DNA from 3 places in the Isachenkonia alkalipeptolytica genome. Region 3 is predicted to be linked to each of the others. Evidence: riboswitches for the same ligand, from Rfam matches in the RefSeq annotation. Region 3 holds a riboswitch; each other region holds the start of a gene.
What was found. Region 3 has a riboswitch for cyclic di-GMP ahead of ISALK_RS13240 (PAS domain-containing protein). Riboswitches for the same ligand answer to the same signal wherever they lie in the genome.
Positions count from the first base shown of each region.

Region 1: another riboswitch for cyclic di-GMP. It lies ahead of ISALK_RS07620 (transglutaminase-like domain-containing protein); the one in region 3 lies ahead of ISALK_RS13240 (PAS domain-containing protein).
Region 2: another riboswitch for cyclic di-GMP. It lies ahead of ISALK_RS03390 (GspE/PulE family protein); the one in region 3 lies ahead of ISALK_RS13240 (PAS domain-containing protein).

Region 1 is NZ_SUMG01000007.1:112,819-123,729, reverse strand. It holds gene pdo (protein disulfide oxidoreductase) at 1-1, shown strand, start outside; gene ISALK_RS07645 (L-fuculose-phosphate aldolase) at 189-848, shown strand; gene ISALK_RS07640 (S-methyl-5-thioribose-1-phosphate isomerase) at 845-1,897, shown strand; gene mtnK (S-methyl-5-thioribose kinase) at 2,200-3,486, shown strand; gene ISALK_RS07630 (YbgA family protein) at 3,473-4,420, shown strand; gene ISALK_RS07625 (GGDEF domain-containing protein) at 4,389-5,570, opposite strand; cyclic di-GMP riboswitch class I at 6,026-6,099, shown strand; cyclic di-GMP riboswitch class I at 6,139-6,212, shown strand; gene ISALK_RS07620 (transglutaminase-like domain-containing protein) at 6,226-7,506, shown strand; gene ISALK_RS07615 (hypothetical protein) at 7,616-8,242, opposite strand; gene ISALK_RS07610 (uracil-xanthine permease family protein) at 8,327-9,616, shown strand; gene ISALK_RS07605 (sensor domain-containing diguanylate cyclase) at 10,453-10,911, shown strand, end outside.
Region 2 is NZ_SUMG01000002.1:345,218-356,128, reverse strand. It holds gene ISALK_RS03410 (Glu/Leu/Phe/Val family dehydrogenase) at 1-594, shown strand, start outside; gene ISALK_RS03405 (WG repeat-containing protein) at 897-2,144, shown strand; gene ISALK_RS03400 (abscisic acid-deficient protein Aba4 family protein) at 2,257-2,712, opposite strand; gene ISALK_RS03395 (ATP-binding protein) at 3,174-3,599, shown strand; cyclic di-GMP riboswitch class II at 3,983-4,067, shown strand; gene ISALK_RS03390 (GspE/PulE family protein) at 4,126-5,805, shown strand; gene ISALK_RS03385 (type IV pilus twitching motility protein PilT) at 5,835-6,893, shown strand; gene ISALK_RS03380 (type II secretion system F family protein) at 6,977-8,185, shown strand; gene ISALK_RS15305 (prepilin-type N-terminal cleavage/methylation domain-containing protein) at 8,325-8,687, shown strand; gene ISALK_RS03370 (type II secretion system protein) at 9,095-9,430, shown strand; gene ISALK_RS03365 (pilus assembly PilX N-terminal domain-containing protein) at 9,703-10,911, shown strand, end outside.
Region 3 is NZ_SUMG01000025.1:2,282-13,192, reverse strand. It holds gene ISALK_RS13265 (metallophosphoesterase) at 1-758, shown strand, start outside; gene speB (agmatinase) at 879-1,844, shown strand; gene ISALK_RS13255 (alpha/beta fold hydrolase) at 1,882-2,865, opposite strand; gene ISALK_RS13250 (sensor domain-containing diguanylate cyclase) at 3,027-4,346, shown strand; gene ISALK_RS13245 (alanine/glycine:cation symporter family protein) at 4,464-5,813, opposite strand; cyclic di-GMP riboswitch class I at 6,147-6,231, shown strand; gene ISALK_RS13240 (PAS domain-containing protein) at 6,304-7,032, shown strand; partial or broken gene ISALK_RS13235 (bifunctional diguanylate cyclase/phosphodiesterase) at 7,054-9,504, shown strand; gene ISALK_RS15560 (PilZ domain-containing protein) at 9,523-10,050, shown strand; gene ISALK_RS13225 (deoxynucleoside kinase) at 10,119-10,820, opposite strand; gene ISALK_RS13220 (deoxynucleoside kinase) at 10,814-10,911, opposite strand, start outside.

The DNA of each region.
Region 1 (10,911 bases), on a different contig from region 3:
AAAATTAAAATACTTCCCAATTCATGGGAATAAGAGATCGAAGACTTTAAGGTTTTCGGTCTTTTTTTTTGTTGAAACCCTCTTATGTGGGGTATATTATGAAGAGGGACGGAAGAAGAAAAGATGACAAAAACTCCGTCCCGCTGTCATCTCGTCCCGCTGTCATCTTGTGCAAAGGAGAGGATAAAATGATATATGAACAGGAAAGAAAACAGGTTGTCGAATATGGAAGAAAACTCATTACCTCAGGGCTGACAAAGGGTACCGGAGGCAATATCAGCATATATATTCCAAAGGAAGAAATGATGATTATCACCCCAAGCGGAATGGATTATTTTTCCTTGCAACCGGAGGATATTCTGGTGATGGATCTTCGGGGAAATGTGGTGGAAGGGGAGCATAAGCCTTCCAGTGAATACGGTATGCATCGAACCTTTTATCAAAGACGGACGGATATCCGGGCGGTGGTGCATGTACACTCGGTATACGCCACCACCCTGGCCACCTTAGGCTGGGAGATCCCCGCCATGCATTATCTGGTTGCCGTAGGGGGAGGCAGTAATATTCCCGTTGCCCCCTACGCCACCTTCGGCACCGAAGAGTTGGCGGAAAAGGCCTATGAAAGTATGAAGGAGCGCTTTGCGGTACTGCTTTCCAACCATGGACTGCTAACCGGAGGCAATACCCTGGACAGTGCCTTTTCCAAGGCGGAGGAAATTGAATTTTGCGCCGAAGTATATTACCGCACCAAAACCCTAGGGGAGCCCAGAATGCTCTCCGATGAAGAGATGGAAAAGATGGTTTGGCGTTTCGGCAGCTATGGTCAGGGAGGGGAGGAAAAGTTATGATTCGAAAAGACTGGGACTTAGCTTTTTTGTTGCAGTATGAAAATGTGGCCTGGTATGAAAAGGGACAGGTAAAAATTTTAGACCGGAGAGTCTATCCCCGAGTGGTTCGCTACGAGGTTTGCAAAACCCATCAGGAGGTGGCAAAGGCCATCGCCGATATGGTCACCCAAAGTGCGGGGCCCTTTACCGCCGCCGGTATGGGCATGGCCCTGGCGGCGAAGGAAGTGGAACACGAGCCCATGGAAAAACAGCTGGAACAACTGGAAAAGGCCGGGGAAACTCTGGCCAACGCCCGGCCTACCACGGCCAATCGAATGCGTCTGGTGGTAAGAGGCTGCATTGAGGCGGCGGAGGAGGGTTTTCGCTGGGGCGGGGCCCCGGATGAGATGATTTTCAATCATACCTTGGAGTCCTTAAACCGAAGGTACAGCAAAATGGAAGAAGTGGCGGAGCATTTAGTGGATCTCTTTCCCGAAGATGGGAAAATCATGACCCAATGCTTCGGAGAAACCATCGTGGGAATGATGCTTCGCATAGCCAAGAGGCGAGGGCTGAATCTGGAGTTTTACTGTCCGGAAACCAGGCCCTACCTGCAAGGGGCGAGACTTACCGCCAGTGTGATTCAGGATCAGGGATATCCCGTTACGGTAATCAGCGATAATATGGCGGGGGTTACCATGAAGGAAAAAAAGATCGATGTGTTTACTTCAGCGGCGGACTCTATTGTGCTCGACGGTCATGTGGTAAACAAGGTGGGAACCATGCAGATGGCCCTTGTGGCAAAGCATTTCGGGATCCCCTATTACGTCACGGGCATTCCCGATCAGGGGAAGACCTCCACTGAGGATCTGGTCATTGAGCAGCGAAATCCCAAAGAGGTTCTGGAATTTCAAAGGGTGAAAACCACCTTGGAGGGGGTTAAGGGCTATTACCCGGCTTTTGATATCACTCCTCCGGCCTATGTTTCCGCTGTAGTAACCGATCGGGGTATCTACACCCCCTATAATATCAGGGATTATTTTAAGCAGGGAGAAGCGGGATATTATTAAGGGATGCAACGGCATCCCTGCAGACGGACCAATAGTCTGTTATGTGGATCAATAGTCTCTTATGTGGATCAATAGTCTCTTATGTGGATCAATAGTCTCTTATGTGGATCAATAGTCTGTTATGTGAATCAATAGTCTCTTATGTGAATCAATAATCTTTTATGTGATCGATAGTCGGTACAACCTGGATAATTAGGTTCCGGAAGAAAATAAACCATTACAACAAGACAAAAAACAATGATAACAAGAAAATAAACCATTACAACAAGACAATAAACCATGGAAACAAGGGGGAGAGATATATGGCAGAGTCAAGGGAAAACAAGTATGATCAGCACTTTCGATTGGACCTGGAGGGGGCGGTAGCCTATACCCGGGAGGTGCTGGATTTTTTTTCGAAGGATGCTAAGTTAAAGGGAGAAGAAATCGGAGACGGCAATATCAACTATGTGTTTCGGGTCTGGGAAGAGGGAGGGGAGGAGAAGAGATCCATTATTTTAAAACAGGGGGACAGTCTCCTGAGAAGCTCCGGAAGACCTCTGGATATCCGGCGAACCGAGATTGAGGCCAAGGCCTTAATGGGTTATGATAAGCGGAGCATCGGCCTTTCTCCCAGGGTGTATCAGTTCGATCCTGTAATGTCCCTTATTGCCATGGAGGATCTTTATGACCACGAAAATCTTCGAAAGGGCCTTCTGGCGGCGAAGGTGTACCCTCAACTGTCGGAGGACATCACCACTTTTATTGCTCGTAACACGCTGTTGACATCGGATCTGGCCATGGACCCCAAGGAGAAAAAGAAAAGCCAACGGGAGTTTGTGAACCCGGACATGTGCGATATCACCGAGGATTTGGTATTCACAGAGCCCTTTACGGATTATAAGGGGCGAAATGTGGTGCTTCCCGAAAACATGGAATTTGTGGAACGGGAGCTCTATAAAGACCGGGATCTCCATTTGGAAGCGGGAAAGTTGAAAGAGATTTTTATGAATCGGGGAGAAGCGTTGATTCATGGGGATCTTCATACGGGGTCGATCTTTGTTACCGAGGAATCCACCCGAGTGCTGGATGCGGAGTTTGCTTTTTATGGTCCCATCGCCTACGATCTTGGAAATTTTCTGGGGAACCTGTTTTTTCCCATGGCCTATCATCGCTTGGTCAATTTGGAGGAGGAGAAGAACCTGACCCGGGAAATGGATTTTCTCGTGTGGTTGGAGCAAACCATTGTGGCGGTGGTGGATCGATTTGTGCACAAGTGGAAACGGCTCTACGAAAGCAGGGTTACGGACTCTTTGTATAAACAAGAGGCTTATCGGGATTGGTATTTGGACCGAATTCTCGGGGAAAGCATGGCTATGGCGGGACTGGAAATTATTCGAAGGATCGTGGGAGACGCCAAGGTGGAGGACATAGAAAACATCAAGGATCTTGAGAAAAGAGTGAAAGTGGAACGGGTATTGATTCTTACCGGGAAAGAATTTGTGAAAGAGGGAAAGAGCTTTAAAGACGGTCGGGATCTTATCGAAGGTTTTGAAAAAGCGATTTACGATACTGAAAAAATGGAGGAAAATGCTGATGACACAAATTAAGGTAGGAGTAAGCACCTGTTTGCTTGGCCAGGAGGTACGATACGACGGACAGCATAAGCTGGATCGATTTGTACGGGACGTGTTAGGGGAGTATTTTGATTATGTTCCCGTGTGCCCCGAGGTGGAGTGCGGACTGCCCACGCCCCGGGAGGCCATGCGACTGGTTGGGGATGTAGAAAACCCCCGATTGGTGACCAACAAAACTCATATGGACCATACCGAGCGTATGCTGGAATATACGAAGAATAAACTGGAAAAACTGGAAGAGGAAAATCTTCACGGTTTTATCTTTAAAAAGGATTCTCCCAGTTCCGGGTTATACCGGGTAAAAGTCTACAATGATAAGGGCGTTGGGGAAAAAAAGGGGTCCGGTCTTTTTGCCGGAGCTTTTGTGAAGCATTTCCCCAACATTCCCGTGGAGGAAGAAGGGAGACTGAACGACCCCCATCTTCGGGAGAACTTTATTGTTCGGGTTTTCGCCCATCATCGTTGGAAGGAATTTTTAGCCGGGGAGCCCTCTCTAGGAGATTTAGTGGAGTTTCATACCCGGGAAAAACTGTTGTTGATGGCCCACAGTGTGGAGCATTACCGAAGTCTGGGAAAACTTACGGCCCAGGCGGGAGATCTTCCCAGGGAAGAGCTGTTTTCAAAATTCGAGGAGCTATTCCTGGAAGCTCTGACCTTTCATGCTACGGTGAAGAAAAACACCAATGTACTGCATCATATTCTGGGATACTTTAAAGAGGATATCAGTGCCTGGGAAAAGCAAGAGGTATTAGGTTTGGTGGACCGGTATCATGAGAAACAGGTACCCCTGATTGTGCCCATGACGCTATTGAATCATTTTATCAACAAATACGATAAGACCTATTTGAAAAAACAGCGGTACTTAAACCCCCATCCTAAGGAGCTGATGTTACGGAACAAGGTGTAGTGTCGGAAGTTTCGGCGGCAGTTTCATCGGAAGTATCGGTTGAAGTTTCGGTGGAAGTCCCGGCGGCAGTCCCGGTGGAAGTCCCTGTGGAAATCCGGTTTTTCCCCTGCTGTTTAGCCTCGTAGAGGTACCGGTCCGCCCGCTGAAACAGGGTGTCTTTATCCTCGCCGGGGACCGCCTCGGCAAGGCCCACACTGAGGGTTACGGATGTATGCTCCATATCGGGAAAACCGTGATCGGCCATGGAAGTCCGCAGGCTCTCCAACAGTTGGTAGACTTCCGCCGGCTCCTTGTCGGTGAAGATGATTCCGAACTCTTCCCCGCCGTAGCGGGCACCGAAATCATCGCTGCCCAGGTGTTCTTTAATGAGGGTTGCTGTCTGTTGGATCACCCGGTCCCCGGTGGAATGGCCGTAGGTGTCGTTTACGGATTTAAAATCGTCCAGGTCCAAAAGGGCCAGGTACAGAGGGAATTCCTGGTTTTCCAGCTGTTCCAACAGGGGATGCAGGTATTCATGGAAGGTCTTATGATTGTAAAGATCCGTGGGGAGATCAATCTTCGACATTTTCTCCATGACCACATTTTTCATGAATAAATCCTTTTCATTTTCCAGGGAGGCCTCCAGCTTTTGAATAATTTCCTTTCCCTTGGCGGTGATCTGAATGCTTAAATAATACACGGAGCAGATGAGAAAGAGAAAGTTGATGATCATAATTTGGGTAAAGTCCCCATAGGGAGGATACCATAGCAAAAATGCGATGAAGGCGCATAAACTGATGATCAGGGCAAAGGTAATTTTTTGCCGGTGAAAGGTGATGGCGGCCATGAATATGGGCATTAGAAAAAGGCTTAAAAGGACCATGGGAATGGTATCGTGAATCAGCATTAAGCTTATGGAGATCAGCAGGGTATGTAAAATCAAAATATAGTCCTTATATTTCGGAAGCTTTGCCACCAGAAATTCGGCGAAGAGCATCATGGAAAGGGTCACCGCTGCGGGAAGGGCTACTCGATAAACCAGGTAATAGGAACGCTGAAATTCCGTAAAGAAAATATTGACAACAGGAGAGAAAATCGCCATGGTAACCGCCACCCAAAGATAGTTGAGCATCCGTCGGGTCCATTTTTTTTCATAGATAGATAAATCCATTGCAAACCATCCTTTCGATTCAAACCGGAGCTGTTTAAGGGGAATCCTACCAAGCTCATAGGATTGCCGATGTTATAAGAATTATGAAAGTCGGTTTTTTTCAATATTCTTCCTTGTGTGCTGAAACATACTATACTTCGTGTGCTGAAACACATTATACTTCAATTCTGACAATGAATCAAAACAGATATTGGGAAATCCGATTTTTAAGGCGCCGGAACCCATGGATCGAAAATCATTAGGTTCCCTTTTCCAGGAAGAATACCCAGAGTTTTGGATACAACCGACTGGGCAATTAAACCTACAAATTTGGGTTATCAAGGGTTTGAAGAGTTGAAGGGATAAAGGAATTCATAAAACCCCCTTTCATTTTTCTGATAATATGATATAATCGATTTACATAATATAAAGAAGAATAATTATTTGCTGATTTAATATGTGAAAAGAGCAACTGTTCACGATAAAAGCAAACCAAGGGAAATCTTGGGACGCAAAGCTATAGGGCCTAAGGAGGCAGCCAGCTACCGAACGACCGGTTTTTTTGTTGGGATAAACCCCGAATACTTTTCGCTGATAAAGGCAAACCAATAGGAATATTGGGACGCAAAGCTATAGGGTCTGAGAAGGCAGCCAGCTACCAAAGGAGGAGTAGGTTTTGAAAAAATTACTGATTATAATGACCATAGGGGCACTGCTGACCACCACCTCTTTCCTGTTTGCAAACAGCGAAGAGGAATTAATAGAAGAAAATTCTCCGGAGGGAGTAATCCAGCGAGGGGCCAATGAAATCCGAAGCCTTCCTCATTTTGATAACAGAACCCTGTTGAAGGATGACCAGGGGAATTGGCATATTATCAACGATTCAAAGGCTGAAAAGGAAAGTCGGGAAGATGAAGCGGCTCAATTAGAGAATAAATCAGATGGTGAATCAGATAAAGAACAAGAGGAAAGGAAGGAAGACCCAGGTAGCGCTGAAGGTGAAGTTGCTGAAGGAACTGATACTTCCGCTGACGGCTCCGGCGAGGATTCTTCGGAGGACAGTGCCTCAAGTTCTTCCGAATCGAAAAATTTGAGTGGGTCTGAAACCAAGGAAGAAAACAAAAGTGAGAGCAATGACGAAGCGGCGGAGGAAATTGAAACCGTAGCCGTAACACCGCCCAGATCTCCCAACGTCCCCTCCTACAGTGTGGACCGGGTAGGGATCCATCATAATGATGAAGGGGCTGTAACCGTGGTTTATCCCGGGGCTTCTGAAAAGCGCCTGCGGGTACTGGTTGAAAAAGGCGGAGAACGGTCGGCCTACAATCTGCATGACGGAACAAAAAACGCCGATGCCGTCGCTACGTATCCCCTGGAACGGGGAGACGGAACCTATCTGGTGCGGATCATGGAAAATACGGAGGGCAACAGCTACCGGGAACTGCACCGTAAGGAAGTAACTCTGAAAAGTCAACAAAAGCACGCCGTATACCTCAACTCCATTCAGGAGATCAACTGGAGCACCTCGGATCCCGCAATTCAGGAAGCGGCCCGTTTAACCGCAGGCAAGTCTTCCGATCGGGAGAAAGTACGGGCGGTGTATGATTATATGGTGCAAAACGTAACCTACGACCATGATAAAGTGGATCAGTTAAACACTTTTTACTTGCCGGATATCAATGAGACCTTCCGGAACCAAAAAGGAATTTGCTACGACTATGCATCCTTATTTGCAGCCATGCTTCGAAGTCGGGGGATTCCCATCCGAATGGTCAAGGGATACTCTGATGCCGTGGGCAATGGAGAAGTATACCATGCCTGGAACGAAGTGTATTTGGCCGATGAAGGTCGCTGGGTAATCATCGACACCACCCACGACGCTTCCCATGTACAGCAGGGACAAGCCGTGGATATGATCAAAGGTTCCGATGGTTTTTCTGTAACCCATAGATTGTAAGCCTGCAATTGTATTGGTGCATCGGTTGTACTCCAATTGTTTTAGTACAATGGTATTAGTACAACGGCTTTACGCCAACGGTTATAGTCTAATTGTTTTAGTACAACGATTATAATCCAACGGTAATAATAATGAAGATAATCCAAGGCAACCGAGCCTGTTTACTCATAGAAAACTGAACACCTGTAGAAAACTGAACACCTGCAGAAAACTGAACACTTGTAGAAAACTGAACACCTGTAGAAAACTGAACACCTGTAGAAAACTGAACACCTGCAGAAAACTGAACACTTGTAGAAGACTGAACACCTGTAGAAAACTGAACACCTGCAGAAGACTGAACACCTGCAGAAAACTGAACACCTGATGAACACCCTAAAATCGACATAGTGTTTTGGGGCGAGGATCCATCCCTTAGCAAAGGGCTTTTGGATCCAAGCCTCCTTATTGCAATAAGACATAGCAGAGGCCTCCGGAAAACCCCCGGGGGCTTTTTGCATGGGAGCGTCTCCAGGAGGAAGGCAGCGCAGGCTTTGGTGTGGTGGTTTTCCGCGGGTGGTTTTGGCGGGAGCTTTTCTGCGAGAGCTTTTCCGCGGGTGTTTTTCTGCGGGAGCTTTTGGCGCAGGGCCTTTGCGCCGAATTTTCTCCGGCAGATCCTGACGGAAAAATTTTTGTTGTGCAGGGTCTTTTTCTGTGTTAGTATAAATAGAAGTAAAAAAGTGAATATCTTGTTCACCTTTTAAATCGGTCCCGAGAGGCCGGAAAAGGAGAAGAGCAACAGGACTTCTCCTTGTATACAACATACAAAGGAGGTTTTTTTATGTCAGAAAGTACGTTAGCAAAAAAGATGGAAGTATCAAAAGAGCAAAGCACCATACAACAGAATATGAAACGGGTGATTTTAGGACTGCAGCATTTAATTGCAATGTTCGGAGCAACGATTTTAGTTCCCATGATTACCGGATTTGACCCGTCAGTAGCACTTATCGCAGCTGGATCAGGAACTTTGTTATTTCATTTGGTAACAAAGGGAAAGGTACCGGTTTTTTTAGGGTCTTCTTTCGCCTTCATCCCCGTGATCCTTTATGTGGCAAGCACCTATGGAGATTTAGCCTATGCCCAGGGAGGGCTGATGGTGGCGGGAGGCATTTACGTGATCCTGTCCCTGCTGATTAAAAAAATCGGCATCGGAAGAATTCGAAAATACCTACCGGCCCAGGTGGTGGGACCGATGATCATTGTCATCGGCCTGAGCTTAATTCCCGTGGCCATCGATATGGCCTCCGCAGGCCTCAGCCTGGCGGCCCTGACCTTAGGAACCGCCTTGGTGGTAACGAAGTTCGGAAAAGGATTCTCCAAGCAATTATCGATTTTAATCGCCGTAGCTACAGGATACATTGTAGCCTTAGCCTGGGGCGCCGTGGATACCGCCGTAATCACGGAAGCAAGTCTTTTACAAATGCCCAACTTCAGAGCACCGAAGTTTGACATCGGCGCCATACTGATTATCGCACCGGTGGTACTGGCGGTATTTATGGAGCACATCGGAGACATCACCACCAACGGAGAAGTGGTGGGTAAGAACTTCATCAAAGATCCGGGACTGAACCGGACCTTACTGGGAGACGGCATCGCCACCTTGTTCGCAAGCATGATCGGCGGACCGGCGAACACCACCTATGGTGAGAACACCGGCGTATTGGCCATCACCAAAAACTACGACCCGGCGGTGCTTCGAATCGCCGCAGTCTTCGCCATCATTCTAGGATTTGTAGCCAAAGTCGGCGGCGTACTGACCTCCATCCCTGTAGCGGTAATGGGAGGCATCAGTCTGATGCTCTTCAGCATGATCGCCTTGGTCGGAGTAAAAACCTTAAAGAAAAATAAAGACGTGGCCTTTCAAAAGAAAAACCTTGTGGTCATTGCCAGCATCCTACTATTAGGCCTTGGAACCAGCTACCTTGAAACCTACACGGGAATCGTAATCGGCATCCCAGTAACCGAAGGGGTGCAAATCACCGGTCTGAGCCTGGCCGCCATCCTAGGCGTCGCTTTAAACGCCGTCTTAAACCGAGGGGAAGCCCCAACCGCCAACAGCGCCACAGAGTAAGCGGACACCGGATGACAGCGGGAAGATGACAGCGGGACGGACTTTTTGTCATCTTGTATGACAGCGGGACGGATTTTTTGTCATCTTGTATGACAGCGGGACGGATTTTTTGTCATCTTTAAGTTGGGAATCCCTAAAAACGGAGTTAAGGGACGAAGAAACTATGTCCCGATGAAAACCCAAATGCTATAAAAAAACCAAATGCTATAAAAAACTGAAATGCTATAAAAAACTGAAATGCAATGAAAAACGAAATGCAATGAAAACCAATATATAGGCAAAACGAAATACAATGAAAACCGAAAACAGGAGGACACGAGCATCAATAGCGTGTCCTCTTTTCTTTTTTATACTGTCTTCGAAATAAGATTTTTTTCTGAAGGAGAGGGCGCTCAATACGTTGCCTAGAACCCGTCCTAGGGAAAGGGATCCGGGAAATGGGAAAAATAATCAAAAAAATAGGATGAAGCACTACTTGTTAGGAGTTTCCTATGATATAATAGAGAAAATGTGACTTTAGACCTATACTCTATAAAGGAGGACGGCGCTAGGAGTAAAGGCAGGAATGAAGACTCCCGCCTAAACGCTTTAACGTTTGAGAAGGGAGCCCTCTTGGCTAGTATGATAGACGGATGACGGCTGGCATTAGGCGGCTGGCATTAGAGGGCTGGCATTAGAGGGCTGGCAGCATACAGTTTGCAGTATACAGTTGCACTAGGCGTTTGACAGTCGGTAATAAACAACTGATAAAACTTTATTAAGGGAATAAAAAGCAAAACAACCGGGGGATGGTTTGAATTTCGACATAAAAATAAGTTTATGTTAGGAGGAGACCAATGGGGGAAATCGTAAGTGTATCTTTAGGGAATCGGGATTTACAGTGGTTTATGATCGTTGTTATGACAGGGGTGTTTATCGTTATTTTGGCCTACAGGTTTGAACGAAATCATCTGCGAAGGGGACAGGAGAATCAGGAGATTCGCTGGATGAAAACCATTGCGGAAAATGTAATGGACTTGATTTTGATACTGGATGAAAAGGGGAAGGTTCAATATATCACCCCCTCCATCACCCGGTTTTTGGGCTACAGAGATCAGGAAATTAAGGGAAAAGCCATTTTAGACTATATACATCCGGAGGATAAAGATACGGTATTAAAAAGGTTTCAGCAGGGCAGGGAAGATCACCGAAAAATTGAAGGGCGTTTTTTACATAAGGATGGTTACTACGTATATCTTTCCGCCCAAGTAAAGCATCTCTACGATGGAAAGGGAGAAAGCACCGGAGCCGTGATC
Region 2 (10,911 bases), on a different contig from region 3:
AACGTAGGTTCCTATGCAGCGCTATACATCAGCCAAATGGGAGCGAAAGTTGTGGCCGTATCCGATTCTACCTGTACCTTAGTAGATGAAGGCGGATTCCACATTAAGTCTCTTATGGAGCACTTGAAAAACAACGACAACAACCTTACCGGATACGCAGGCGCCGACAAGGAATTACACCGAGACGAATTACTTACCTTGGATGTAGACATTTTAATGCCCTGTGCCTTAGAAAACCAAATCACCGCAGAGAACGCCCACGACATCAAAGCGAAAATCATCTCCGAGGGAGCCAACGGCCCGACCACCATCGAAGCCGATGAAATCCTGGACGAAAGAGGCGTTGTTGTAGTAGCGGATATCCTGGCAAACGCCGGTGGAGTTACAGTATCCTACTTCGAGTGGATCCAAAACTTAACCCGTGATATCTGGACTTTCGAGAAGGTTCAAGAAAAGCAAGCGGAATTAATGGAAAATGCCTTTGCTGAAATCTGGGATCTGAAAGAAGAAAAGAAGACCAACATTCGAAATGCGGCCTTCATGATCAGTATCCGAAGAATTGAGCAAGCCCTACGACTAAGAGGATTAATCTAGTCCCCAAGGTCATATAAAAGACTTGTAAGACGACATAAAAGTTCTATAAGAATGAAGATAAAAAATCTGGAGATCCTTGGATCTTCAGATTTTTCTTTTTGTCCGACTCCGTTGATTTTTTTACAAAAACATTGTTCCCAAGCGCCAAAGATTATACAATGGATAAGGTAGGATGAGCTTAAGAAAAAAGAGCATAAAAAAGAGCAGAAATAGAGAACATAAAAAAAGAGCGTAAAAAAAGGATAAAAAAGAGGAAAAAAAGCAAAAGCATAAATAAGGAAATCAGAAAGGAAGAGGATCCTTTGGAAAACAACGGGAAAAACACCCCTGGAGGAATAGATCGCCCCACAAGGAACAGTGCAAGAAGCAGTGCAAAAAGCAGTGCAAGCAACAGTGAATCCCCAGTAAGTAGGGAGCCTGCAAGAAGCTGGGAAGTTACAAGATACGGCAACGTCCAAAAAAATAGTAAAGCAATAAACAGTAAAGCAATATACAGTAAAGAAAAAAACAGCCGGGGACTGAGGTTTATAGCCGTGGCCGCCGCGTGGCTACTGCTCTTTACCATGACCCTAAACCATGTGGCTGCGGAAACCAATGAAAATGAAGGGGAGGAATTTTTTCTACCGCCGGAGTACGACTACATCGCCCCCTACGAAAACGGCCTGGCCAGAGTACATACCGAGGAGGGCATAGGCTACTTATCCGCCGGCGGCGGGTACGTGATTTTCCCCGAATATCAGCAGGGAGGCGACTTTACCGCAGGGATCGCCCCGGTACAAAAAGAGGACCGCTTCGGCTATGTAAACTGGGAGGAGGACTGGGTAATTCCCAGGAATTTCCCCTACGCCATGAATTTTCATAATCGACGGGCGAAGGTTGAGACCGATGGAGACTGGACCTATCTAACTTTAGAAGGGGGTCTGTTGACAAGGCTTTTGGCCGAAGACCGGATCGAAAAAGATCCGGTCAGTCTCGGGAATTTTTCCGAGGGTTTGGCGGCGGTGAAGGGCCCTAGGGGCTACGGATACATCAATCGGGAAGGGGAAGTGGTAATCGGTCTGTCCTTTGATGCGGCAGAGGGCTTCTCCGAAGGCCTGGCCCGGGTAAAGCGCGACGGAAAATGGGGCTATATTAACGAAGAAGGGGAGACCGTCATTCCCCTGGAGTATGATTTTGCCCTGGACAAACAAGAAGGCCTCCTGCCGGTCATGACCGGGGACGCCTGGGGGTACATCAATGATGAAGGAGAAACCGTAATATCCAAAAGCTTTGATCAGGCCCTGCCCTTTAGGGAAGGCTTCGCTCGGGTCCGCATCGATGAAAACTGGGGCTACATTGATTCCGAAGGAAGCCTGGTGGTCGATCCCATATTTGACGGCGCCCTGGACTTTTCCGAAGGCTACGCCGCCGTAAAACAAGGGGACAAGTGGAGCTACATCAACGAAGCCGGCCACCTGTTATATCCCTTTCAATTTCAGCGGGGCAACTTTTTTAGTAGCGGCAGGGCCCCGGTCCAGGTCGATGGCCGATGGGGGCTGATCCGCCGCTAATAAAGATTCGCTAACAAGTAAGCAGGGTCCTCGGTAGGGGTTAGCGGTGGTGAATTAGGGGGGAGTCGCTTGACGACAATCATTTGACGACAGTCAAGAGGGAAAAGCCTTTCTAATAACTGGCCGCCGCTTCCTTACGAGCCCGGCGCCGCTCCCGCTCCGCCAGTTTTTTCTTATCGAAAAGCATATACAGGGTCAGTCCCGCAGGGCCGAGAATCACGGTGATCAGCATAAAGGGAAAGAGAAAATACCCCTTTTTAAAGCCGTCGGTGGCAATCCAGCGGCCGAAAAAGAGATTCCCTATGACCATATGTAACCAGGCGAACAGCGGCAGATTTTCATGGGTAAAGACCTCCCGAACCCCGTCGATGGAAGGAATGATCAAAGACAGCCAGTTGATTTCCCAGCCGAAGAAAAACAGGGTTAAAAAGTACAGGCTTCCCAGCAAAACCCAGTAATTCTTATGGAAAAGGAGTTTTCGGGTAATCACGGATTTTGGAAGGAGCAGCAGGGGAATCCAGGAGAGGATCAGTAGTACAGAAAGGATACGAAACAAATGTAAGAACATAGAAAAACCTCCCTATTCGTCTTTTTACGATAACACCGGATATTCTCGGCGAAGATCTAATACCTTCATTATAACGGATTCAGCCTGAAGATACTACAGAAAATTTCGACTCTTCCCGCCTTTTCTTTTTCCCGGGATATATGTTACAATGGGTATAATAAAAATTATAGGAAAACCTTTTGTAAAAAGGAGTGAATACTTTGCAACCACGGAAATATAAAAATTTGAGCCGAGTCATTGTTCTTGCCATTGCCTTGGCCATGATCCTATCTTCGGTAGGATATGCCTTTATGTTCTTCTAAACATAAAGGTTTTTTTATGCCCTTTTTTATGCCCTATGGTTGAAATTTCTCCGGTTATTTTGAAAATTTTTCTTAATATGTGGTACACCGCTGAAAAATCGGGTACAAACAAAGTAAATAAGTTGATCATAGGAATTGACCCATAAGGAGCGAAGGATCATGATGAAGTCCATGTTGAAAATCTGCATAAAAGACGTAGAAACCATTAAATATACCCGGGATATGATCTCGAAAATCTTAAAAGAGGGCATGGGGATGGATGATTACCTATACGAAATGGCCATCAGTGAAGCCTTAAACAATGCGGTGCTTCACGGCTATGAGAATAAGGGGAAACGAAGCATTTCCATTAATCTTTCCAAACTCAGTGACCGACGGGTTTCCGTACGGATCAAACACTACGGCAAGGGCTTTCCCGGCAACAAAAAACTTCAGCGGGCGGAGGAAAAAAGCAACAACATCCCTCCCGAAGAGCTGTTTTTAGAATCGGGACGGGGCCTAAAAATCATGATGGAAGGGGCGGACTACGTCTGTTACAACCGGGCGGGCAATGAAGTGATTTTGGTGAAGCGAAAGGAAACCTAATCGAAAAGTAAAAGCAAAACAAGGTAAACAAAAGGTAAAAATACCCTAAGATGTTACCGTGTCCGGGGTTTATTTTTTGTCTAAAATCAGGAAAGCAAAGACGTAATTTGTGAAAAAATAAATTACAAAATATATCCTCTAAGGGAGTTTAAAGGGAAATCTACGGGGTAACTATAACATAAATCAAAGATCATTACAAAATCATCGTTTCTTTAGAGAAAACAATGGGGGAAACGAAGACGTGGAGACAAAAATCTAAATAATTTTGAAAAATATGTTATTTTCTCAAAAAAAAGATTGTTAATTTTTTCAAAGGTAGTATAATAGAACTATATCTAAATCACATAAAGCAATCGATGGTTTTCCTTCGAAAGATAAGGGACAGATAGATTGGATGCTAAGAAGGATATCCTTACAACTGGGCACTTGGGGTATTCGGAGCAGCTAGTGCAACCGGCCAACCTTAGTGTTGGTTTTTTTATTATCACGAAAACGATACAGAAAATTCGGACAAAGAGGTGGACTTATGGCTGCAAAACGAAAACTGGGCACCCTGTTGGTCGACGTAGGGGCCATAACCAACGAAAACTTGGAACAGGCCTTAAAAATACAAAAGCAGAATAAAAAGAAACTGGGAGAAGTGCTGGTACAGGAAAAGTTTGTAACGGAAGAGGAAATCATCGAAGTCCTGGAGTTTCAACTGGGGATTCCAAAAAAGGAAATCGACCGGGGTACCATCGAATCCGAGGTACCGAATCTGATCACCGAAGCCTTAGCCCGGCGTCATACTATAATTCCCGTAAAGGCAACAGAAAAAACCGTAACCCTGGCCATGAACGATCCTCTAAACGTTTACGCCATGGATGATGTAAAACTGGCAACCGGTCGGGAAGTGGAGCCGGTCATCGCAACAACCAAAGAAATTGAAGACGCCATTGATTATTTCTTTGAAAAACAGGACGCTCAAAAGGCCATTGAGGACTTTACCAGCGAGTACGACGTAAAAGAGCTGGAAGGTCTGGATGAAGCCACCCTAAATGATATCAACAATGCCCCGGTTGTACGGCTGATCAACTCTATCATGAGCCAGGCAGTAAAACAACAGGCCAGTGATATACATATCGAACCCTTCGAGAAGAAACTATTGGTTCGCTTTCGAATCGACGGCGATTTACACGAAGTCATGCGCCCGGCCAAGGCCGCCCACTCGGCGATTGTTACCCGAATCAAGATCATGGGAAAAATGGACATCTCCGAGCGGCGTAAACCCCAGGACGGCCGGGTGGAAAAAAACATCGACGGCAGGGAAATTGACATGCGAATATCCGTCCTTCCCACGGTTTTCGGGGAAAAGGTGGTAATTCGAATTCTGGATCGAAGCAGTTTTATGTTAACCAAGGAGGAACTGGGCTTTACCGAGCGAAACCTAGAGCTTTTTGATAGAATTACCCGAAACCCCAACGGAATTATTCTCGTCACCGGCCCTACGGGAAGTGGTAAATCCACCACCCTGTATACGGTCCTTGCCGAGATGAACCGGGAAGACCGAAACATCGTAACCGTAGAAGACCCGGTGGAATACTCCTTAGACGGCGTAAACCAGGTACAGGTAAACCCGAAGGCGGACCTTACCTTCGCCACAGGCCTACGATCCATCCTACGACAGGACCCGGACATCATCATGGTAGGTGAGATTCGGGACAGTGACACCGTAACCATCGCGATACGGGCGGCGATCACCGGTCACTTGGTGCTTAGTACCGTCCATACCAACGATACCGCCAGTACCATCAGCCGATTGGTCAACATGGGGGTGGACCCGTACTTAATCGCATCATCGGTAGTGGGCATCATGGCCCAGCGGTTGGTAAAAAAGGTTTGTAACAACTGCAAAGAGCCTTATGAGGTGGACGAGCGAAATGCCCGCCTGGGCGGCATACCCGAAGGCACCACCATCTATAAAGGAAAGGGCTGCACCAAATGCGGCGGCTCCGGCACCAAAGGAAGAACCGCCGTCCATGAAGTCATGGTGGTGGATCGAACCATTCGAAATATGATCAATGAAGGTAAGGATATCGACTCCATTAAGGATATCGCCATCCGGGACGGGATGAACACCCTGAGGGATGCCAGTAAGGAACTGGTCCTAAAAGGAATCATACCCATCGAAGAGATGCTTCGAATCACCTATAGTTTGGAAGGGTAAAAAAAGTTATCAAAAGGGGGAATGAACAGGTGCTGGATATTAACGAAATGCTAAAGACGGTTATGTTTAAAGGAGCATCGGACCTACATATTACCGTAGGACTCAGGCCGATGATACGGGTAAACGGAGAACTTTTGGAAAGTGAGTTTCCGGTTCTCGGACCCGAAGATACGAAAGAACTGGTCTATCAAATCCTAAAGGAGCGGCATAAAAACACCTTAGAGGAAAAGGGAGAAGTGGACCTTTCCTATACCTATCCGGGACTCAGCCGTTTTCGGATCAACGCCTACCGACAGCGGGGCAGTTACGCCATGGCTCTAAGAGCCATCCCCATGGAGATCCCCGATATTGAGGACTTATATCTGCCCGAGGTTTTACGAACCCTGGCCAATAAACGAAGGGGCATCATTCTGGTCACCGGCCCTACCGGTAGCGGGAAGAGTACCACCTTAGCGGCGATGATCAACCATATTAATAAAACCAGAAAAGAACATATCGTAACCCTAGAGGACCCCATCGAGTATCTTCACCGCCATAACCGAAGCATTATCAATCAGCGGGAAATCGGCGGGGATACGGAAAACTTCGCCAACAGTCTTCGGGCCTCCCTAAGACAGGATCCGGATGTAATTCTCGTCGGTGAGATGCGGGACTTAGAAACCATTGCAACGGCCCTCACCGCAGCGGAAACCGGCCACTTGGTTCTCGCCACCCTCCATACCATCGGGGCCGCAAAAACCATCGACCGAGTCATCGACGTATTCCCACCCCATCAGCAACAACAGGTGCGGGTTCAGCTCTCGGGAGTTATTGAAGGGATCATCTCCCAACAGCTCCTGCAAACCGCCGACGGACAGGCAAGAAGAGCGGCCTTAGAAATTATGGTGGCCACCCCGGCAATCCGTAACCTGATCCGGGAAGGAAAGTCCCACCAGATTCAAACCAGTATCCAAACCGGAGCAAAACTGGGCATGGAGACCATGGACAAATCCTTAATCAACCTGTATAACCGGGGACTGATTACCAAGGAAAATTTGTATAAATATTGTGTGGATCCCGACACCATTAAGCGTTATGTTCCCGTATAAGCGGGTATAAATAAATATGTAAACTAATGACAGAATAATGAAGAAAAAACCTATAATGAGTCCTAATTAAAGGAGGTGGTTTTTTGGCGGTATACAAATACACAGCCGTAACCCCCAGTGGTCAGGAAGTGGAGGAAACCATCACGGGTAACAGCTTATCGGAAGTGCAGGATCGAATTAAAGAAAAAGGCTACTTTGTGATAGACGTTACGGAGACGGTGGAGAAAAAATCTGCAGGGGAAAGCTTAAGCTTTGGGAAAGGCGTAAAAACCAAGGACTTATCAATACTTTGTAAGCAAATGGGAACATTACTAAAGGCCGGTGTACCTTTATCCAGTGCCTTAGATATACTCTATCGACAGACGGAAAACAAAAGCTTAAAAGAAGCTTTAGGAGATGTATACGCTGAGGTGCAAAAGGGTTCACAGATTTCCGGAGTGATGAAAGAGCATCCGAAGGTTTTTCCGGAATTGATGGTAAATATGACAGAATCCGGGGAGATGACCGGAAACCTTGATAATGTAATGGAGCGTTTGGCGGTTCATTATGAGAAGGAAGCGAAAATTGAATCGAGAATCACGGGAGCAATGATTTATCCGATCGTCTTGAGTGTAGTTGCAATCACTGTTGTAGTATTCTTATTAGTTGTGGTTATGCCGACCTTCATAGGGATGTTTGAAGGGGCAGGAATGGATCTGCCGCTACCAACTCGAATTCTTATTGGTATTAGTAATGCCCTTAGAGATTTCTGGTATTTATTCATCTTAGGAGCAGTAGGGCTTGGCTTTTTATTTAACCGATTTGTCAATACGGAAACCGGAAGATACCGATTCGATGCACTGAAGTTTAAAATACCGATTGTCAAAAGCTCCATGGATAAAATCGTTACTGCCAGGTTTACAAGAACTTTAGGTTCATTACTATCCAGTGGTATTCCTTTGATGGACAGTTTAGAGATGACCGGAAAAGTTGTAGGGAATGCCGTGATTGAAGAGAAAATAGAAACGGTTACCAGTGAAGTGGAAAAAGGTGAAACCTTAGGCAAAAGTCTAAAACGAAATCCCACCTTTGGTCCAATGATAGTATCGATGATCGAAATCGGAGAAGAATCCGGTAACTTGGATGGAATGCTAGATAAAAGCGCAGACTTTTATGAAAGAGAGTTAGAGGATGCAATTGATAGAATGATTAGATTATTAGAACCATTAATGATTGTAGTAATGGCTATTGTTATTGGGTTTATTGTAGTATCAATGGCACTACCAATGTTTGATATGTTCCAGACTATCTAATAAGGGACATGCAATAATACATTATAAGGAAAGACGGAATTCATTGAAAGGAGTGATGCTTAGGGGTGAAAGGAAATAGTTTGGTAGGAATTATAGTAAATGTAGGTAGAAAACAAAAAAGAAAAGGGAGGAAATTAAAATGATGCAATATTTAACAAAGAAGATTAATAACAGAAAAGGTTTTACGTTGATTGAGCTTATTGTGGTAATTGCTATTTTAGCGATTTTGGCTTTGATTGCGCTTCCGAGGTTAAGTCAGTTTATTAGTGATGCGGGCGAGTCTGCAGATGATGCTACTGCAGCAGTTATTTATCGTGCAGCATCTGCGTACATTGCGAGTAATCCAAACTTGGAAGCACTAGACGTTAGTGAAATACAAAAATATGTTGACGATAGTACTGTGAATGTTAGTGACGCAAAAATAACTCCTGAAAAGGATGGTGATAAAATAATTGGAATCGAAAAAGTAGAATACGAAAGTGGAGCTTATCCTGACAGTTAATTCTCTTTACTAGTATGTAACAGGTACAGTTCATTTGTGAGGTAGCAAAACAGTTTGAGATTTCACAAGGGCAAGGTACGGTTCCTTTGTGAGAAGCTAGTCGCTGAGTTTTTAACTCACAAGGGGACGGTTCCTTTGTGAGGAGTAACCAATGAGTTTCTATTAAGTTTAAATTTTTAGATTTTTATTAAGTAATTGATTCAAATCAACCTGAAAACCTGCCGTTGATTGGCGGGTTTTCAGGAATTAAATAATAAATATTCAAAGGATAACCTGATTTCAGCAATAAGTAAGGTTGCACATAATGATTTTAAATTCGGCGATAGAGTAAAAAAGCAACTATGTGTATTCGATGATCTGTTAATTATTATACGAGTTAGTATTTTGAACTGGGATGGAGGGTTCTTATGTATAACCTATTCTTAAGAAAAAAACGACAGAATAAGGGCTTTACTTTAATGGAACTTCTCGTGGTAATGGCAATTTTGGCGATTCTAGCGACGATCGCTATTCCAAGGTATGCAAATATGCGTCAAGATGCTATTGAATCAAAAGATCACTCTAATGCAACAATTATTTACCGCGCAATCGTTGCTCACTATGAATTAGAAGGAAACCTTAATAACTTTGTTATTACCAACTACATAAACCAAGATATCGAATATACTGGTGGGGAAGTCGACGCAATAACAGGAGAAATCACCCCAGTAACAATTAATGGAGAAACCTACCCCAGCCCATAATTACTTTGATATATTAAGTGATTGGAAGAACTGTTTATTTTATAGAGGTAAAAGAAGAAAGGTATAACTATTGGTAGTATTTGATAATATATGAGTTTTCAAGCCTTAAAAATTTAAATCAATTATGGTTTTTCTCTTTAAGTCTTGAAAAAAATCTCTAAGTTGGTTTTGTAGACTATGATTGATAAGCTAATAATTTCTTGAATAACTCTTCAGAAAGTGTATTAAATTAATAAGAAGAAGCGAATTATCTCTAATAAGGAGGAATTAAAATGTATTATATTAGAAATAATAAAGGAACAGCCTTAGTTTGGACCATAATATTACTTGCGGTTTTGATGATTTTAGGGGCTTCTTTACTAGCCACAAGTGATGCTGAAACGCGCCACGCATCAAGATCTGAGAGACAACAGCAAACCGTTTACCTTGCTAAGTCCGGCGTGGAACAAGGGTATGAAAAACTAACTGCAAATGCTGATAAAATTGACAGTGGAAATTCTGTGGAAGATCTTTACCAAAATGTATTGGCTGAAATATCTGGGAAAGACTACTCTGCCTTAGGGAATGGTTATTACAACTTTTCCTATGAGTTCGATTCCGCCGATGATAGTTTTATTCAGGTGAAGTCCAATGCATATGATGGGCGAAACAATAGCATTACCTCAGATCTAACGCTTTATATTGCTCCAATTGTTGAGTATGTGGAATCGGCATGGACGGAAGCTCCAAATTCCTGGAAGAGAGCAATGAACTTATGGGGTGGTGTGAATCCTGATGATCCTGATAATGATCCTGCGGATGAAATAAATCAAACAGGAGAAGCTATTCAGATTATTGGTTACCCAACTAAATCTCCTCAAAATGACGATGATGACTCGATTTTTAGAGCCACAGTTATTAATTTTGATGGAAGAGGGAAGGATAACATAACTTTTATGCAACAGAATAATACCAATAATATTATCTTTGATTCTGAAGTTTTAATTTTTTCCGGTGGCATCCGACTTAGACATAACCGGGATGGAGACCGCCACCGTGAAGTAGTCTTTGAATCATCGAATGAAGTGCTAGAAGGATATTTAGAGCCTTGGTCATACTTGCAAAATAATGATGGTAAGACTGCAGCAAATGAGCGTGTGGGATTCGAAAGCAAAGATCGTTATTTGGATTTTCTTGGCGAAGATGAAGATGATGTGAATATGGATGCATATGATAGTTATGGGTTTGGATCGCTGGAAGGAACTGAGCAACAGAAGTTTGGCCTCGTTGCCTTGGGTGGCGATGTAACCCGTGACGACACAAGTGATCCTTTAATTGAAGTTTCAGGAGTTGCATATGAAGATTTAGAAACCTATGGTCTTTATTTTTACAAGCGAGGAATAGACATAAATGATCCTTCCCTAAGGGTATTGAATACTGTTCCCTCAGAAGATACTGACGGGGATGGTGGTAATCATTATCTCATTCGAGTAAGGGATGAT
Region 3 (10,911 bases):
TAAACTACCGAAATCCAAAGATTCCGGATAGTTTTGATGATTATAAAATTATACACATTTCAGATCTGCACAACAAATCCTTTGGAAAAAATCAAAAAAGGCTGATGGATAAGATACGAAAAAACAAACCGGATATCATTGTGATTACCGGAGATTTAATAGATCAGAGAAGATATGATTTGAATACCGCTATGGAATTCGTAAAAAAAGCGGTAGGAATAACAGATGTTTATTATGTTTCGGGAAATCATGAATTATGGTCCGGAAAGTATGAGGAGATCAAAAAAACTCTCCAAGGGGAAGGGGTAACGGTTTTAGATGATCAAAAGTCTCAAATTGTTATTGAGGAAGACTCAATAGAAATAATAGGACTATCGGATCCCGCTTTTCATAATTCTTATTATGAAGAAATAGAAAAGTATGGGGAACTAAAAAACAGGCTTAAAAAACTGATCGACGAAAGTGTGTTTCAAATTCTCTTATCTCACCGTCCAGAACTGTTTGAACTTTATGCGGATGCGAAAGTAGACTTAACTTTTTCCGGTCACACCCATGGAGGACAATTCCGTATTCCACTAGTTGGAGGGATCATTGCAGCGGGACAAGGTTTATTCCCGATATATATTAATGCGTTGTATACAAAAGGGGATTCCACGATGGTGGTCAGCCGAGGGTTAGGAAATAGTATTATCCCTATACGTATAGGGAATCGTCCGGAGTTGGTGGTTGTGAGATTAAAGAAGAATTACAAAAAGTGAACTGCAATCCTAGCAAAAATATATGGTTCATAATAAGAAGATTATAATTAAAAATCTGAATCATATATGGAATTATAAAGTCGTAATAAGCAAAATGAAATCAAAGGAGGCACATCTCATATGAAAATTGGGGAGTTAACCGAGACCATAGCTCAGCAAAAAAAACTCTGGGCAGGACTGAATGACCCGGAAGGATTGATGGGAGAAGTTGATGCCGCACTGTTTGGTATCCCCTACGACGGCGGAGTCAGTTTTCGTGGTGGGGCCGCCAAGGGTCCCCAGTCGGTACGAGAAATTACCTATACAATTGCAAAAACAACGGAGCATTTAGAAAGCTTTGAAGGGTTCCGAATACGGGATCTGGGAGATTTTTACGGAGGGGATCGAAATCGGGTTTTCGAAGATGTGCGAAATTTGGTAGAAACCTTGATTAAAAAGAATCAGTTTTTCACTATGATCGGCGGTGACCACTCCACAACGATTCCTGTACTTCAAGGGATTGATAGAGCTGTCGGTGAAGAGTTCGGGATTATTCATATCGATGCCCATCTGGATCTTTGCGACAAAATGGATGGCGACTCTTTATCTCATGGTTCTACTCAGCGAAGAGCCTTAGAATTAGACCATATATCGGGAATGGAGAACCTGATGTTTCTCGGGATTCGTTCCATTGAAGATCAGGAATACGATTTCTTAAAAGATCAAAACCCCTCGATCATTACCGCATACCGTATGAATCAAATGGGAATAAAGAAAGTGCTGGAGCAGGTCCATGAGCAAATGAAAAATTACAAACAGATTTATGTAACCATCGATATTGACGCCCTGGATCCTGGATTTGCTGCAGGTACAGGAACCCCACAATTTGGAGGACTGAACAGTCGACAAATGCTGGATCTTTTGATGGGAATATTCGAACTTCCCATTTTGGGTTTTGATGTTGTGGAAATTGCTCCGGAACTCGATCCTGCAAAGACCGCCTCCTTTGCCGGAAGAAAAATCATCACCGAGTGTTTCGGACATCATTGGAGAAAAACAAGAGGCGATAAAGTCCTAGCAAAAGATAGGCTTCATGACAGGAAATAAGAAGAGTATCCGTTGATAACTTCTAAGAAGATGACAACTACTCCGTCCCGCTGTCATCTTTCTCTTTATAGGATAAAAACTGAAGCAAACGCTTATTAAATTCTTCCCTATCGGTTTCCATGGGAGTATGTCCGCTCCCTTCGATAACGCTTAACTCCGAATTTTGTAAAAGTTTTTTTAAGCGTATCCCTTCTTCTAAGGGAACCCAACTGTCTTCTTCTCCCCAAATTAGAAATGTAGGAATGGAAATATGGGAAATATCTTCTTCTTGAAAACTAGTCGTGGAAGTTACTAAATCTCCCCAGGCTCTACCGGTGCCGGAGAGCCGTAATGGTTGAAGATATCCCTCTAAAATTTCTTGGTTGATTTCTTCACCATAGGCCGAGGACAACACCCCTTCTAAACGACTTTCGGTGAAAAAAATGTGCTCTCCTAAAACACTAATGGTTCTTTTAAACGGTGGATAAGAAAGTAGACCCTGAACTTTTCCTGGTTCGTTAATAACTGCTCCCGCTACATAGGTTAAGGTTTGAATCTTTTCTGGATTATCCAAAGCCATGGCTGTGATAACCCCGCCACCCATGGAATGGCCAACCAGATGATAGCCCTCTGAAAAAAACTCGTATTCGGTCTCTAGGACATCCAGTAGTCCAAACACCCATTGACTACGATTTTCCTGAGAGTGGCTTAGTCCCGTATCACGAGTGCTATAACCAAAGGTGGGAAGATCCAAGGCTATCACAGGGAAACCCTCTTTGATAAAGGGCTCAACATTATACCGCCAGGAAAAGGTAGAGCCTCCTAGACCATGAATGTAAACAATGGGATTATGTTCTATAATTCCCGGAAGCCAGGTCCGGTAATGAAGATCAATTCCTTCCACCTTCGACCATCTACTGTTTTGAAAAGGGGTGGAAGGATTCTCTTCCCATGCTTCACTTAAGGGAATTAGAAAGGGGATAGTCTGTAAAATCAATAGTAATGTGAGAACCGTTAACAGCATTTTCTTTTTTAGAGCCATGAATATTCCTCCAAGTATTTTTATTAAACTATCTTTTACCCTAAAATATAAGAATTACTCCGCAACAACGTCGAAAAGCAGTTACTAAAATGATATAATTTAATCAGGATTGATTATGTACTTAGTTATGTTTTTTTAGATTAATCATAAGGAGTGTATTCATGAAAGAACATTACTTAAAAGAGGAATTATATCATTTGCTTAACCATGACCGGAGAATTTTTGATTTTATTCAATCGGGCTCCTTAGATGGGGTATGGTATTGGGATCTGGAGAATCCGGAAAATGAATGGATGAGTCCGAAGTTTTGGGAAGTGCTGGGATATGATCCGAAGGTAAAGAAACCGCTGGCCAATGAATGGCAGGCTATCATTTTTCAAGAAGACTTACCCCGGGTTTTGGAGAACTTAGATAAACATTACAAAAAACCTACCCACACCTTTGATCAGATTGTTAGATACCGACACAAAAACGGTTCTACGGTATGGGTAAGGTGTCGAGGTATGGCTATTCGGGATGAAGAGGGGAAACCTATTCGATTACTAGGTGCCCATGTGGATGTGACAGATTTAAAACATGCGGAAAGAGAAATCACCAGACTATCTAGAGAATATGAAAAAGTATTTAACGGAACCCAGGATGCCATGTTCTTAATGGAGGTATTATCGGAGACGGAATTTCGATACATTCGAAACAACGCATCCCATCAAAAGAAAACGAAGATATCTTTAGAAATGATTCAAAACCAGTCACCTCGGTCGTTACTCGGGGAGGAAATGGGGGACTTGGTTGCAGGCAACTATCAACGGTGTGTAAAAAATCGAAAACCCATTACTTACGAAGAGGAGCTAAGCTTACCCGGTGGCGATCGGGTCTGGTTAACCACGTTGACACCAATTATAGAGGAGAGTGAAGTACGCTATATTGTGGGGTCGGCGGCGGATATTACAGAGCGAAAGCAATTAGAAAGGGAACTGGAAATGAGTGCGAATTATGATGATTTAACCAAAATCCCCAACCGAAGATTATTTTTTGATCGTTTGAAAATAATGATTTTTGAACATGAAAGGGATTTAGGAAAATTTGCTTTGATTTATATTGATTTAGACGGTTTTAAAGAAATTAATGATCGCTATGGTCATGAAACGGGAGACGGAGTGTTGGTAACCGTAGCTGAACGTTTAAAAAAAACTCTTCGGAAGTCCGATACCGTAGCTAGAATGGGTGGAGATGAGTTTACCGTACTGCTTCGGGACATAGGGTCTCAAGAAAGTATAGAAAGGGTGGTAAAAAAGATCCGAGTAGAACTTCAGCAAGAGATGAATATTAATGGAGTAATATGTACTGTGGGGGCATCCATGGGGATTGCTGTTTATCCAGATCAAGGAAAAGATAGTGAAACACTACTTCAGGAAGCTGACACTGCAATGTATGTCATCAAAAACGACGGCAAAGGAGGGTATAAATTTTCTCCTCGATGAAATAATTAATGGCAGTATAGGGTAATCGGCATACTGATAATACCTAAAAGAAAAAAACCTCAATCCAAGAGATAATTCTTTGGATCGAGGTTTTGTACTATATTTATTTAGAACATGTTACTTATCTAAATCACCGGACTCATAGTTTTCAAGACTCTTAATAACCACAGCACTGAGTCCAAGAAGACCGATTAAGTTTGGAATAACCATTAAACCGTTGAATAGGTCCGCCAGTTCCCATACATCCTCTACTTCTATTAAAGTACCCCCAACAATACAAAGCAAGACAATTACCTGATAAGCCCGAATTCCCTTCTGGCCGAAAAGATATTTAATGTTTCCTTCTCCGAAATAGTACCAAGCGATAATGGTGGATAGGGCAAAGAAAAATAGAGAGACAGCGATAAAATACTCTCCAAAACCGACTAAACCAACGGCAAAACTTTGCTGGGTTAACTGTATACCCACAAGACCGGTTTCGTAGGTTCCGGTAATAATAATAATTAAAGCGGTAAAAGTACAAACTACCAAGGTGTCGATGATTACGCCCATGATGGCTACAAAGCCCTGTTGGGAAGGATGCTTTACCTTTGCAACAGCATGGGAATGGGGGGTGGAACCCATTCCGGCTTCGTTGGAAAACAGTCCTCTGGCGATCCCGTAACGCATCGCCTCTTTAACAGTAACACCAATAACACCCCCGGTGGCGGCCATGGGGTTAAAAGCACTATGAATAATCATTCTAAACGCAGGGATCACTTCGCTTAAATTCATAATAATAATTGCAAGGCATCCCATAATATAGATTCCTGCCATAATCGGTACGATGGTAACGGTAAAGGAGGCGATTCGGGAGATTCCTCCCATAATAATGGCAGCTACAACAATAGCCGTAATAATTCCTAGAACGATGTGGGGAATACCAAAAGCCGCATGCATAGAATCGGAAACGGAGTTGGACTGCACCATATTTCCGATAAAACCCAGGGCGATAATAATGGAAATCGCAAAGAAACCGGCTAAAGCAGGGCTTCCTAGACCATGCTTTATATAATAGGCCGGTCCCCCCACTTTCTGTCCATCAACCCGGGTGTTGTAGGTTTGTCCTAAAATCGCTTCCGCAAAAATTGTTCCGGCTCCGAAAAATCCACTGAGCCACATCCAAAATACGGCCCCCGGACCACCGGCGGCAATAGCGGTTCCCACTCCGGCAAGATTTCCGGTGCCGACCTGGGCGGCAATGGCCGTGGCCAAAGCTTGAAAAGAGGACATCCCGTCTTCGTCGGCTTTCACACTTTTTTTAAACACGTCGCCAAAGGTCTTCTTAAAAACCAACCTTATCTTTCGAACCTGCACAAAACGTAATTTGATGGTGAACCATACACCGGTACCAAGCAAAAGAACCAGCATCGGCGGACCCCACAGTAAACTGTTGAGATAACGAATCACTTCAAAAAAACCTTCCATTAGTAAAACCTCCTTATGAATTAGATTGATGAATGTAAATAAAAATAGGTATAAATACTTGCTATCAAAGCATATAATATCGTTAACTAATTAACAATATATAAAAATCCAATCGGCAAATTTATGATAAGAAAGATGAATAATCGGCAAATTTGTGGTATTTACTGAGAACAATGGATATTTTGAAATTTTAGATTTTATAATACTTTCAATATATTTATAAAGATAAAATCAGTTATTTGAGTAATGAAAAATAAATTTGAGTTTTGCAGAATTTTGTAAAACATGTTATCATATTACTCAAGGTTAATTTAAGAATCTATTCAATTAAATAAAGTTTATTGGCAAAATCACTGAAAAGTGATGACGCAAAGCTACGAGTCTACGTTCTATTGGATATGACAGTCGGGTTGCTGTATTAAGGGTGGTATAGGCAACCGGAGGGTTGTTTATTTTTTTTTGGAAAATTTATATATAGGGTGGGATATCTATGGCGATAAAAGGACTTGGCATTCTGGAAGGATGGATAAAAAACAGCCGCGTTGAAGAATTGAAGAAAGAACATTTTGCATGGATACAAAGCTTACCTTATCCGATGGCCGTATGTGATAAGGCTGGGAAAATCCTTAGTATGAACAATGCTTTTATGAAGCTGACCGGACATAGGAGAGATGAACTGGAGCTTCAGAGGATATATTGGTTTTTGCCGAAGGATCAGGGGAAGGGAATCCAAGAAGAATTGGAAGGATCAGCCAAAGGAAAAAGTATTATCCGGGAAAGCTACATAGGGGTAGCCGGTGAAGAAATGCTTATGGAAGTTACCGTGATCCCCTTCGAAGAATATGATGAACTGGAAGGACAGTTTTGGATTTTTACCGATCAAAGCGAAAAGAAGAAGATGGAAGCGGAACTTAAGAGACTTAAGCGGAAGCCGTATAACCCGGAACCATTCTCGAAAATCGGAACCTGGACCTATGATTTTGAAAAAGAAGAGTTTTATGCTTCTTCGGATACATATCAAATCTTTAAAAGAGCTCCGGAAGAATTCGACGGAAGCCTTCGAAACGTTCTGGAGTTTCTCCATCGAGAGGACCGAATAAGTTTTGAGCAAGCCATGGAAAAAGCTTATAAAGGAACGCCCTTAGATCTTATTTTTCGCATCATAACCAATAAAGGGGAACAAAAGGACATTCATGCCCGGGCGGAAATGTTTTATTGAAAGGATCGAAGTCCCGATAAAATGATTGGTACGGTCCAGGACCTTACGGATCACCGTTATATGGAAAGAAGCCTGGACACGTTGCAGAAGAATCTTCCAAAGGAAGAACAGTTTAATGAGAAGAACTGTTACCGAGTGGATTTGACCCGGGACACCGTGGAATTCGGAAAGGATCTACCGGAAATATATAACCTGGATCCCCATGCCAGTGAACATAAAAGAGAAGAGGTAATGAAAAGAATCCATCCCGAGGATCGAAGAAAGATTCAAGAAATTATCGAGAACTTAAAAGACGGTGAAAAGTATGAAATTCAGTACCGAATTATTGGGACAAAACAAGATGAATACCATTTGGTGCGTAGCAAAGGAATCGGAGAATTTCAAGAGGGAAAACTGACTGCATTGGTAGGAACCATTGAAGATCTTACAGATACCCATCTGCTGGAAAAAGATATTCAAAAGACCTATCGGGACCTTCAAGAAGTGCAACGGGCTTTTCGGATGGGCGTATGGTCTATGGATTTAATAACTTATCAATTATCCTGGTCCGAGGTTACCTTTGAAATTTACGGATTGGATCCCGAGGCGGGGGAACCGGAGTTTGAAGAATTTCTAAAAATGATTCATCCCGAAGACCGACCGCTTGTTCAACAAGCCATTGATCACCCTCCAAAGGAGCAGCCCTTTAATGTGGAGTTTCGCATTCTTCCATCGACGGGGGAGGTAAGGCATATCAAGCATCTTGTGGAAATCCTGTATCAGGATGAAACACCGGTCATGATCCGGGGAAATATTGAGGATATAACCGGTCAAAGAGAGATTGAGATAAAGGCGAAAAAAACTCAACAGGAGTTTGAAAATTTGCAGAACCGTTATCAAATGTTATTGGATAATTCAGAGGAAATCCTAGAAATAATCGATGATAACGGTATTGTAAAATATATTAACTCCGGGGTTGTAAGAATGATGGGATTCGAGGATCAGGAAATTATCGGAAAATATATTTGGAGTTTTGTGGATGGGGCGGAAAAAGAAAAACTGAAAAACTTAGTGCAGATGAGCCGGAACAATCCGAAAAAAATTTTAAGGGGAACCGTTAAGAGTATTACAAAGGATCAGCGGGAAATATACCTTGAGGTTACCATGAATAATCATTTGAATGATCCGAAAATCCAGGGGATTATTCTAAACTGGCAGGATACCACTGCAAAGGTGCATTTACAAAACAAAGTCCATCGTATTGCCAACTTCGATGATGTAACCGGCATTCCGAACCGAACCTATTTTACCCAGGAAATCGGAGAGGAAGTCCTACGTGCAAGGAAGAAGGAAGAAGAATTTGTCCTGTTCATGATCGATGTAGATGAGTTCAAACAGATCAATAATGCCCTGGGAACCGATGTGGGGGATCAGTTGATTAAAAGAATCGGAGAGCTACTGCAACGACACTTTTCTAAAGAACGGGGGTTTTTGGCAAGGTATTACGGAGATCAGTTTGCATTAATTGTGAGGAAAGTTCAGGGAGTTAAAGAGGGTCAGAGAGTTGCGGAGGAAATTTTAGAACTTTTCAGCAAACAAATTTACGCGGACCAGTATGAGTTGAATGTAAGTGTAAGCATAGGGTTCAGTACCTACCCCGAAGACGGCCGGCGGGACGGGGAATTGATTAAATGCGCAAACACGGCGCTAAGCCGGGCGAAAGAAGAAGGAAAAAATCGATATCGAGCCTACTCTTCAAAGCTGGATATGATAAGTTTTAAAAAGTTTACCCTGAGAAATGATTTAGCCCGGGCTATCAAAGAGGAGCAGTTGAGAACTCATTTTCAACCGATTATCAATCTTCATAACGGAAAAATCCTGGCCTTGGAGGCTCTTGTTCGCTGGGAGCATCCCGAGTGGGGACTGGTGCCTCCTAATGAATTTATTCCGATTGCGGAAAGCACGGGACTTATTGTGCCTATGGGAAAATGGGTTCTTGAACAGGTATGCGCCCATTATCGGAAGTAGCTCAATAAGGGTTATCCGAGCATAAAGGTTTCCATTAACTGTTCAGGAATTGAGTTTTTTCAACGGAATTTTGTTCGGGATGTGGTAAGTACGTTACAAAAGCATAAGCTAGAACCGGACTTTTTAATTATAGAAATAACAGAATCCGTATTGATTGAGCAGCGGCAGCAGACGGAAAAAGACATTGAAGCCTTACAATCCATGGGAATTCAGATTGCCATTGATGACTTTGGAAGCGGATACTCGTCTTTGACGTATCTGAATAAAATGAATGTGGATATACTTAAAATTGATCAGGAATTTCTTAAAACAGTTCCGGATAAAGATACCAGCAACAAAATTCTTGAAGCGATAGTCAATTTGGCTAAGGAGCTGAAAATGAAAATTGTGGCGGAAGGGATCGAAAATTGGGAGCAGTTAATTTTCCTTCGAAGGCTGAACTGCATATCCGGCCAGGGATATTTATACAGTAAACCCCTTCCTGTGGAAAAAGTAGAACCTATTCTTGCCAGAGGTTGGCTTCGACCGCTAAAAGCTAATAATGCCCGGGTACAGGTGAAAAATGATCGAAGAAAATATTTTCGGGTGGAGTTTCACCAAGACCTTATGGCAAATATGACCATACTGGAAATCAACGGAAGGAAAGTTACGGTGGGGAATACCAAATCCCTAATTAAAAATATGGGCCCCGGAGGGTTATGTTTTGTCGCGAGTATCAACCTCCCTCTTAAGAAAGATCTGATTTTACAGTTCAATTCGGAGCTTTTAGGATCCCCCGTTAGAGTTTATGGAACACCGGTATGGAAAGAAGAATTGGAACATGACTTAGTAAAATATGGTTTAAAATTTACCTTTGATGAAAATGTACGGATGGAGTTGACGGGACTATTGAATAAGGTCCAAATTCGAATGCGAAAGGATTACGGGTTCAATGAAGGGCGGTTCACTTCAAAGTCGATGAAAGCCTTTTTCCATCAGCAATTTACTGATCAATCAGCGGATGAAAACTAACTGAATATATTAAACAAAAAGCCCCGGATAGTATACTTATAGTATATTATCCGGGGCTTTATACGCCTTTATCGAACTTGTTGCAGGTTTTCAATTTTTCCGTTTTTCAAGTATTCAATTTCCCTGGCAATGGCGTCAATTTGCTCGGGATTTTCCACGAGATCAACCTGATTAATATTGACGGTTAATATTGGAGATTCTTTGTATTCCTTCAGCCATTTTTCGTATCGATTATGAAGGTTGAGCCAATACTCCCGGGGAACTTTTTTTTCCATATCCCGCCCTCGTTGATGAATCCGTTCAATGATAGTATCCACACTTCCGTCAAGGTAAACCATTAGGTCCGGCCGAACGAGATAAGGATTCATCATGGCGTAGAATAATTCAGAGTAGGTTTCAAAATCCCGTTGGCTCATCTTGCCGTTATCATAAAGGGATTTTGCAAAGATTTCTGCATCCTCATAAATACTTCTATCCTGAATATGATCTTCATTGGCCTCTCCTATAGCTTTTTGGTCCTGAAAGCGCTGACTGAGAAAGTACAACTGTAGATGGAATCCCCAGCGGGCCTGATCTTGGTAAAAATCCTCTAAGTAGGGGTTGTCATCGACTTTTTCAAAACTGGTATTGAAATTCAACTTTTCTCCGATAAGTTTGGTGAAAGTGGATTTTCCTGCCCCTACATTTCCCGCTACGGTGATAAAATATCCGTCGGAAGATTTGCGGTTTTTCGGTTTATAGTTGCTTGGTATAATCAGTTTAGTTAACACTGTTTATTCCTCCTTTGGCTCATGGTCTCTAATACTTTTTCTATAATAAAATCAACATCTGCCGGTTGATTAATGAAATCCCGGTCCCGAA